Regions from separate parts of the Burkholderia crassaminum genome, predicted to be linked through region 2. Evidence: predicted binding sites of a transcription regulator. Region 2 holds the regulator's gene; each other region holds the start of a gene.
The links. The regulator sigma-54, encoded in region 2, starts transcription at its own class of promoters, with help from an activator protein. The targets are predictions, from matches to a motif close to TGGCANGNAANCTGCTTT.

Region 1 (3,275 bases), on a different replicon from region 2:
GCGTTGGCGAAGGCCATCGTCCAGCAGCTCGGCAACGCGGGCGTCACCGCGCGTTATCTCGCGCCCGGCGAACCATTGCCGATGGTCGCGTCGGGCTGGCTGATCGGCGGCGTTTTCTATTCACGCGCCCCGAGCGGCCGCATTCAGTCGCTGCTGCAAGGCGGCTCGGGCGGCGACAGCCCGAACACGGAAGTCTCGGTGACGATCGCCGACGCGGCCAAGGATGCCAACGTGCCGTTTGCGGTCATCGGCGTGGAGGATGCGATCAAGGCGCAGGGTACAGTGGCGCGCTGGAATCCGTACGTCGTTGCGGCGAAGTTCGTCGTCAAGAAAGTCGAGGGGACGACCGCGGTTGATTCGTTGGCGAAGGATATCGCCAATCAGATCATCGGGCACCTGGATGCGTTGCAGCAGCATGCCGCGGCACCGCCGCATTGAGGTGAAGCCAGGAGACGGCTTGCGCAAAAGTTGACAGTCGCCATGCAACTTTTTTGAAGCCGTCTCCCGGGTCATTGGGCACCACTGCCTGTGCGACGTTCGGCGCCGATCGGTTATTTGCCGGCCACGCCGCCGAGCAGGCCGCCCACCAGCGACGTCACCGGCGCGAGCGGATTGCCGAGCGCGCCCAACGGGTTGCCGCCGCCCGTACCGGTCGCGGAGCCGCCGTGTACGGTCGCCGGAATACCGCCGACCACGCTCGTCACCAGGCCCGCAACCGGCACCGCGCCGTTCGCACCGCTCGGGTTCACGAGCCCGCCCACGTTGGTCACCGTATTGCCGACCGCACGGACGAGTTCACCGACACCGCTCACGACCGGCTGCGGCGACGCCGATGTCACCTTCCATCCGGCCGACGTGATTGCCCCGCCGATTTGCCCGAGCAGGCCGGCGACCGGCTGGCCGAGGCCGGTTGCGGTGCCGACCTGTTGTGTGAGCTGGCCGGCCGTCGTCACGAGCGGCGTGATCGCCGTGCTGAGTGCCTGCGTCGCCTGCTGGACCGGGCCCGACGACAGCGACGAGCCGAGCATCGTGCCGCCCGACTTCAGACCGCCGGCCACCGTGTCGAGCAGGCCGCCGACCGGCGTCGTGAGCGGCGCCAGCGGCGACAGCGGGCCGGAGCCGAGCGCCTTCACCGTGTCGGCGAGACCGCTGACCGGATTACCGGTCGAGCCGACGATCGTGCCGAGGCCGGCGACTGTCGCGCCGACCGGGTTCGTCGTGAAGCCCATCTGACCGATGCCGTTGCTCACCGCGTTCGACGTATCGCGGATGAGCGTGCCGGCGCCGGTGACCGTGTTGGCAAGCCCGGTGGTCACGCCCTTGGTTCCGCCCGGAGGGCTTGCGCCGGCGATCGTGACGCCCACATCGGTGACGACCGAGCCGACCGAGCTGATGATGCCGTTCGTGCCGGGGGTGCCGCTGGTTCCGCTTGTGCCGCCGGTTCCGCTCGTGCCACTGGTTCCACTTGTGCCACTGGTTCCGCTTGTGCCACTGGTCCCGCTCGTGCCACTGGTTCCGCTCGTGCCACTGGTTCCACTTGTGCCACTGGTTCCGCTGGTGCCACTGGTCCCGCTGGTTCCGCTGGTTCCGCTGGTTCCGCTGGTTCCGCTGGTTCCGCTGGTTCCGCTGGTTCCGCTGGTTCCGCTGGTTCCGCTGGTTCCGCTGGTTCCGCTGGTTCCGCTGGTTCCGCTGGTTCCGCTGGTTCCGCTGGTTCCGCTGGTTCCGCTGGTTCCGCTGGTTCCGCTGGTTCCGCTGGTTCCGCTGGTTCCGCTGGTTCCGCTGGTTCCGCTTGTGCCACTGGTTCCACTTGTGCCACTGGTTCCGCTCGTGCCGCTCGTGCCGCTGGTCCCACTCGTACTCGTTCCGATGTTGTTACCACTCGGCGTCGGCGCCGTAACATCGCTGCCGCCGCACGCGGCCAGCGCGCAAGCCGCGGCAATGGCGGCCAGTGCAACGTTCGCCTTGATGAAATGATTCTGCATGGAAGCCCCCGTTCGCTTTTTAGCTCGATCATCCCGACAAGCATCTATCGTGCCATTGCGATCGGCATCAACGTCGACTTCACACACTCCCCGGACTGCAGCCTCTCAACGGCCGCCCAGGGCGCGACGCGTGGCATCCGTACCCAACCTTACAGCCGCGCTCAAGCCGCGCGTCCCGGGTAACGCGTGCGTAACGCGGCCCCTGCGTTACGTAGCATCGCCCGGCGAAAGAGGCGGCCCTGCCCCTGTCGCCATCATTCAAGCGAGCGTAACGATGCTTTCGCCGACACCCGCCCCCATAATTCACACTCGCGGTACCACTGGCGCCCCGATTCCCGGAAAGGAGAGACGATGAACACCCCGCGTGAAGTGCTGAAAGCCGCCGACATCGCAGCGATGGAAGCGGAACATTCGGTCCATCCGTTGAACGAGAATGCCGTCCGCCTGAAGCGCTCGCTTGGCGACGCAACCGGGCTGACGCAACTCGGCGTCCATCTGATGACCTTGATGCCCGGACACGAATCCACCGAATACCACCGGCATCTCTACGCGGAAGAATGCGTCTACGTCCTTTCGGGAACCGGCGAAGCAATCGTCGATGGCCATACATATGCAATCGGCCCGGGCGACTTCATGGGATTTCCGCGCGGCGGTACCGCGCACACGATGCTGAACACCGGCGATCTGCCGCTGGTCTATCTCGTGGCGGGCGACCGGCCGGAGCACGACGTATGCGACTATCCGAAGCTCGGCAAGCGGCTGTACAAGGCGGGGGCCAACAAGGTCTTCGTGGATCTCGGCACCACCCCAGCGTGATGCACGCTTCGCTCGACGCAAGGTCGGTCAAGACCGGACATCACCCGGCACACGGCGATCCCGCTCGCGCTGCCGGCGCGTCGATAAAGGCTGCTTCACGCGCTTCAAGGTCGGGAGCAAGCATTGACGCCCCCCCCCCCCGAACCCCGATCTCGTCGTCCACATGAAAGGGCCGAATCACGGCTGCGTCGGCGACCTTGAACACCAACGTTCAAGTACACGGCACCGGGGAAATGAAAACCGCCATGACGGCCCGAATCGACGCATGAAAATCGTGCTTCAAGCGCTCATCCAGGACGCTTCGACACGCGCCCACAGAGCCGCACCGGCGAGCGCCCGTTCACCCGCATCCCGCACGAACCTCACGCGAACAGCGACGCGACGATCGCGCACCACACCGCGCCTGCGCCGCACAGAAACACGCGTCGCGCGACGAACATCCGCGACTCGTCGTCGGGTGCTTTCATCGGCGATGTC
Region 2 (3,275 bases):
CAAGCTGACCGTCGAGGAAAACATCCGCGCGGTGCTCGAGCTGCAGCACGGCGAAGACGGCAAGCGGCTGTCGAAGGACGCGATCTCGTCGCGCACCGAAGCGCTGCTCGACGAGCTGCAGATCGGCCACCTGCGCGAGAACCCCGCACTGTCGCTGTCGGGCGGCGAGCGGCGTCGGGTCGAAATCGCGCGCGCGCTCGCGACCAACCCGAACTTCATCCTGCTCGACGAACCGTTCGCCGGCGTCGACCCGATCGCGGTGCTCGAGATCCAGAAGATCGTCAAGTTCCTGAAGCAGCGCAACATCGGCGTGCTGATTACCGATCACAACGTCCGCGAAACGCTCGGCATCTGCGATCACGCCTACATCATCAGCGACGGCTCGGTGCTCGCCGCCGGTGCGCCGAGCGAAATCATCGAAAACGAAAGCGTGCGCCGCGTGTACCTCGGCGAACACTTCCGGATGTAACTCCCTCCTCGTGGCTGGCTGCACCCCGCCCGGCGTCGCCGCGCGGGGCCGCGCCCTGCTTCGCGGCCATGCCCGCGGCCGGGCGGCGCGCCGCGCGTAATCGCGGATGGCTCAACGCGCCTGGGTCGTGGCAAACTGCCGGTATGACTCCCTCCTCGCCATGAAAGCCAGCCTTCAACTCCGCCTGTCGCAACATCTGGCGCTGACACCCCAGCTACAGCAGTCGATCCGGCTCCTGCAGTTGTCGACGCTCGAATTGCAGCAGGAAGTCGCGATGGCCGTCGCGCAGAACCCGCTGCTCGAGAACGACGACGAATGGATCGCGAGCCCGCTGCGTGTCGCAGCGGACGGATCGTTGATTGCGCAGACGCCTCCCGCCCAGAACACCGAACCCACTTCGACAAGCAGCAGTTCGTCGAGCGATCGCGCCGAACGTGACGAGCCGGCCGGCGCGGACGAATACGACGGTTATGCATCCGGCGACGGCAACGACGGCCCGCAGTGGAATCTCGACGAATTCGGCCGCTCGAGCGGCGCGTCCGACGACGACGATCTCCCGCCGCTGCAGGTGCAGGAGGCGGCGACGTCGCTGCGCGACCACCTGTCCGCGCAGTTGCGCGTCACGCAGGCCGGCCCGCGCGATCGCGCGCTCGTGATGTTCCTGATCGAATCGCTCGACGACGACGGCTACCTGACCGCCACGCTCGACGAAGTGCTCGCCGACCTGCCGCCCGAGCTGGAGATCGACTGCGACGAACTGAACGCGGCGCTCGCGCTGCTGCACAGCTTCGACCCGGCCGGGGTCGGCGCCCGCTCCGCATCCGAATGCCTGAAGCTGCAGTTGCTGCGCCTCGATCCGTCCCCGACACGCACGCTCGCGCTCGAGATCGTGTCGCAGCATCTCGAACTGCTCGCCGCCCGCGACTTCACGCGGTTGCGCAAGCACCTGAAGGCGAGCGACGACGCGCTGCGCGACGCACACACGCTGATCCGCTCGCTGGAGCCGTTCCCCGGCGCCGCATACGGCAGGGCCGAGGCCGACTACGTCGTGCCCGACATCATGGTGAAGAAGGCCGGCCAGGGATGGCTCGCGGAACTCAATCCGGAGGTCGTGCCGCGCCTGCGGATCAACAACCTCTACGCGAACATCTTGCGCAACAGCCGCGGCGATCCGTCGGCCGGTTCGCTCAAGCAGCAGCTCCAGGAAGCACGCTGGCTGATCAAAAACATTCAGCAGCGATTCGACACGATCCTGCGTGTCGCGCAGGCTATTGTCGAGCGTCAAAAGAACTTCTTTGCGCACGGTGAAATTGCCATGCGCCCCTTGGTTTTGCGGGAAATAGCTGATACGCTGGGCCTACACGAGTCGACTGTCAGCCGTGTGACAACCGGGAAGTACATGCTGACCCCGTTCGGGACGCTTGAATTTAAGTACTTCTTCGGATCTCACGTCTCGACCGACACCGGTGGCGCCGCCTCGTCGACCGCCATCCGAGCCCTGATCAAGCAACTGATAGGAGCTGAAGACCCAAAATCGCCACTTTCGGATAGCCGCATTGCCGAGCTGCTGGCAGAACAGGGGTTCGTGGTCGCGCGCCGCACGGTTGCGAAATATCGCGAAGCCCTCAAGATCCCGGCAGTCAATCTGCGAAAGTCTCTTTAGGCCTGCTGCCTGCCCGGCGGCAGGCGTGTTCCGGCCACCGCGCACACGGGGAACAGGCCGGGCGACTTGTCAGCGATACGCCGCCACGTGCGGCACGGGCAAGTCGACCGGAGCGCCGCCTCGATGCGGCCGGGTGGTCACTCGCTTGGAGAAGCACTATGAACCTGAAGATCAGTGGACATCATCTCGAAGTCACGCCTGCAATTCGCGAATACGTGATCACCAAGCTGGACCGGGTGCTACGGCATAGCGATCAGGTGATCGATGGCACTGTGATCCTCTCGGTCGACAATCACAAGGAAAAGGACAAGCAGCAGCGCGCGGAAATCAACCTGCACCTGAAGGGCAAGGACATCTTCGTCGAAAGCGCGAACGGCAACCTGTACGCCGCGATCGATTTGCTGATCGACAAGCTGGATCGCCAGGTCGTCAAGCACATGGAGCGCCTGCAAACGCACGCGCACGACCCGATCAAGCTTCAACCGTCGATCGACCAGATCGAACTGCCGCCGCAGTAACCTTCACCGCAACACACACGTCGCCCGGTTCGCCGGGCGTTTTTTTTGCGACTCCGCGCCCGTGGTGCAACCGGTCCGTCCGCACTGCGCCACGCACGCGGCTGTGCTCTATAATGTTCCGGTTATCGCCGGGGGGGCGCTGGATGCGGTAGCTGCCTTGCAGGTTGCCGATGCCGAACGCCTTGATATCGCCGAACATGGATAATCAGTCTGCCGCCGCAAGGAGACCCCAGGCCGCCCAATCGCCTGCCAACATGAATCGCCTAGCCAAAATCCTGCCCATAGAGAACGTCGTCATCGACCTCTCAGTCACCAGCAAGAAACGCGTGTTCGAACAAGCCGGGCTGATGTTCGAGAATCAGAACGGCATCGCCCGCAGCACCGTCACGGACAACCTGTTCGCGCGCGAGCGCCTCGGCTCGACCGGGCTCGGCGAAGGTGTCGCGATTCCGCACGGGCGCATCAAGGGTCTCAAGCACCCGCTCGCCGCGTTCGTCCGGCTCGCCGATGCGATCCCGTTCGAAGCCCCCGACGGCCAGCCGGTCGGCCTCCTGATTTTCCTGCTCGTGCCCGAGCAAGCCACCCAGCAGCACCTCGAGATCCTGTCGGAAATCGCGCAACTGCT
Region 3 (3,275 bases), 1.6 Mb from region 2:
ACCGGGGCGAGCGGGCCGCCGCTGCCGCCTGCTGCGCCACCGAGCGCACCGGTAACCGTCGAGACGAGGCCGGTGACCGGGGCGAGCGGGCCGCCGCTGCCACCCGTTGCGCCGCCGAGCGCACCGGTAACCGTCGAGACGAGGCCGGTGACCGGGGCGAGCGGGCCGCTGCCGCCACCCGTTGCACCACCGAGTGCGCCGGTAACCGTCGAGACGAGGCCGGTAACCGGGGCGAGCGGGCCGCTGCCGCCGCCCGTTGCGCCGCCGAGTGCACCGGTAACCGTCGAGACGAGGCCGGTGAGCGGGGCGAGCGGGTTGGTCACACCGCCGGTGCCGCCCGTGAGCAGGCCGCCGACGGCTTTCACGGTGTTGCCCGTCGACGAGACCGTGTTGCCAAGGCCGGTCGTGACGGGGTTGCCGCCCGCCGACGCGAGCAGGGCGCCGGCCTGGTTCAGGCCGTTGCCGACCGTGCCGAGCAGCGTGTTGACGGGCGCGCCGAGGCCGGTCGCGGAGCCGATCGTCTGGGTCGTCTGGCCGACCATCGTCGTGATAGGCGTGATGGCCGAGCTGACCGTCTGCGTGACCTGCTGGATCGGACCGGTCGACAGTGCGTTGGTGAGGGTGTTGCCGCCGTTCGAGACGGCACCGCCGAGCGTCGACACGAGGCCGCCGACGGCGCCGGTGACCGGTGCGAGCGGCGACAGCGGGCCGCTGCCGAGGCTCGTGACCAGGTTGCCCGTCTGCGTGACTGCGCCGCCCAGCTGGTTGACGACGCCGCCCGTGCTGGCAAGCGTGGTGCCGAGCGGATCCTTCGTTGCGCCGAGCTGGCCGAGACCGTTGCCGAGGCCATTGCCGAGTGCGGTCACTGCGCCGCCGACGCTCTGCACGATGCCGCCTGCGGCTTGCGTGGTGGCCGGGTTGACGCCCGGCAGCGACTGGCTGCCGATGACGGAACCGAGACCCGAGACGGTTCCGCCGACACCCGTCACGATGTTGCTGCTGCTTGCGAGGACAGTTCCCACTGCGTTCGACGACACACCCGAGGTGCCGCTCGTGCCCGAGGTTCCGCTGGTGCCTGACGTACCACTCGTGCCCGAGGTTCCGCTCGTGCCGGACGTACCACTGGTGCCGGAGGTGCCGCTCGTGCCCGAGGTTCCGCTGGTGCCGGACGTACCGCTCGTACCCGAGGTTCCGCTCGTGCCCGACGTGGAGATCGTATCGCCGCCACCGGAACTCGAGCCGCCGCCAAGCCCCTGGCTGATGGAACCGGAGCCGCCGCACGCGGAGAGGGAAAGCATGGCTGCAACGGTGGCCGCGATCAGAGTCGTCCGGAACACGCCATGGGGGATAACCTTAATGTCCATTTTGTCCTCGCATTAAAAATGTGTTGTGAACTTCGTTGTGTTGAGTGGTGCGGGGACTACTCTGCAACTGTCGTGCCATTTCGATGCCCGACGGTTCGACAACAGGTTTTAAACGGGGCAATTCCTTGTCGGAAAAGGAGGTTATGGAAATTGAAAGATTGTTGAATCTGTTTAAGTGCAGACGAATGAGAACGGTTTCGAGCGTTTCGTAACGTAACGTCACAACATTGGCGTTACGCGTGCGACGTAACGTGGAGGCCGCGCAGGCTTGGTGGACGAGGCAATTGTTTTACTGGTGGATTAGGTGTGCACATCTAACCTATCGTAAATCCTATGTGTAAGTCGTACCGAAACGCCGTACAAATACGCTGTGCTCCTGGTCATTTTTTTCGATCCAAGCCGTTAAAAGAGGTTGGAAGTTAAATAGGATCGGATATAGAATCCGGAGCAGATGTAAGGAAATGTACGGTTCGGTACACAACGTTCGAGGAGGTCACTATCGCGAATGTTAACTTGCATCAAATGGTGAGCCATGCCCCTCGGGGCAATCTATAAAGAAAGTGCACCCGGTTGTCGTTACAGCAGATGTGGCGAACAGCGCGGGGCGACCGGCCAGATATGCGGGGATGTATACGTATAAAAGGCCAAAGAACGTAAATACAGGCACGAGGAATAAAATGAAAGCAATCATCAAGCGTTTCCTTAGGGAAAACAACGGGGTTACCGCGATCGAGTACGGGCTGATTGCGGGTCTTATCGCTGTCGCGATTCTGGCGGGTGCTTCCAACATCGGCACGAGTCTCGGTAATATGTTCACGAATCTCGGGTCATGTATTAGTGCCCCGACGACGGCCACGAACTGCACGGCTGCCACCATCTTTAAGTAACCCACCTGACGTTAGTCAGCACGACCTCGAAACATTGAGTCGTCTTGGTGTTGCGGCGGGCGGATTGTCGTTGGCAGTCCGCCCTCCGCGACATTTATCGCGGGTTGCGGTGCGATGGCACATTTCATTTTCAGCGGGGTGTTCCTGGTCTGGGCTGCGTTCGTCGCAACCAGCGACATCCGTTATCGACGCGTTTCGAATTCGCTCGTCCTGGCGGGGATGGTCTTTGGCCTGGGCGGAGCGTATTTCAACGCTGGTCCGTTCGGCATTCTCCCGGCACAGGCGATGATCGGCTTGCTGGTCGGGCTGGTCGCCTTTTTTCCTCTTTTCTTGCTGCGCGTCATGGGCGCGGCAGACGTCAAGATCTTTGCGGTGATCGGCGTGTGGTGCGGCGTGCATGCGCTGCTGTGGATCTGGATTGCCGCCAGTCTCGCCGCCGGTATTCACGCATTGGCCCTGATGCTGCTGTCGCGCACGTCGATCGGCGCGTTGTGGCAACGGGGCCAGCCGGCAATGGCGCTTGGCAAATACCGTGCAACACCCTATGCGGCATGCCTCACAGCACCGGCTGCCGCATGGGTTGTCTTTCTTGTCGCAACAGGGGGCGTGCGATGAAACGACAGATGCAGCCGCGTGGACGCCGTCGGCAGCGTGGTGCGACGGCGGTCGAGTTCGCGATCGTGTTTCCGTTGTTGTTCGTGATTTTCTACGGCATCGTCGCTTTCGGGATGATATTCACGATTCAGCAGAGCGTGACGTTTGCTGCCAGCGAAGGTGCACGGGCCGGGTTGGCTTACGCCCCCAGTCTTGCGGCGCGTATTACGAACGCAACGACGACGGCACAGAGCGTCGTGGCCTGGCTGAATGTCGGTACGCCACAAGTCGCGGCACCGCAGTGCAGTTACGACACGTCGGTTCCGCCGTCGTTGTACTGCCTGTCGGTCACGGTGAATTACACCCCCAAGGACTGGATAACGACCATGCCGTTCCTGGGAAGCATACTGAGTCAACCGTTGACGAGTAC

Region 1: a site for sigma-54 is predicted at 2,020-2,037, ahead of ACPTTF_RS24050 (collagen-like triple helix repeat-containing protein). Genes of this name have one in related genera too.
Region 3: a site for sigma-54 is predicted at 1,425-1,442, ahead of ACPTTF_RS07840 (collagen-like triple helix repeat-containing protein). Genes of this name have one in related genera too.

The regions. Positions count from the first base shown of each region.
Region 1 is NZ_OZ183800.1:1,555,729-1,559,003, reverse strand. It holds gene ACPTTF_RS24055 (hypothetical protein) at 1-438, shown strand, start outside; gene ACPTTF_RS24050 (collagen-like triple helix repeat-containing protein) at 552-1,982, opposite strand; gene ACPTTF_RS24045 (cupin domain-containing protein) at 2,334-2,798, shown strand; gene ACPTTF_RS24040 (hypothetical protein) at 3,161-3,275, opposite strand, start outside.
Region 2 is NZ_OZ183799.1:3,270,448-3,273,722, forward strand. It holds gene lptB (LPS export ABC transporter ATP-binding protein) at 1-469, shown strand, start outside; gene ACPTTF_RS15175 (RNA polymerase factor sigma-54) at 630-2,132, shown strand; gene hpf (ribosome hibernation-promoting factor, HPF/YfiA family) at 2,291-2,650, shown strand; gene ACPTTF_RS15185 (PTS sugar transporter subunit IIA) at 2,821-3,275, shown strand, end outside.
Region 3 is NZ_OZ183799.1:1,708,954-1,712,228, forward strand. It holds gene ACPTTF_RS07840 (collagen-like triple helix repeat-containing protein) at 1-1,364, opposite strand, end outside; gene ACPTTF_RS07845 (Flp family type IVb pilin) at 2,042-2,251, shown strand; gene ACPTTF_RS07850 (A24 family peptidase) at 2,366-2,866, shown strand; gene ACPTTF_RS07855 (TadE family protein) at 2,863-3,275, shown strand, end outside.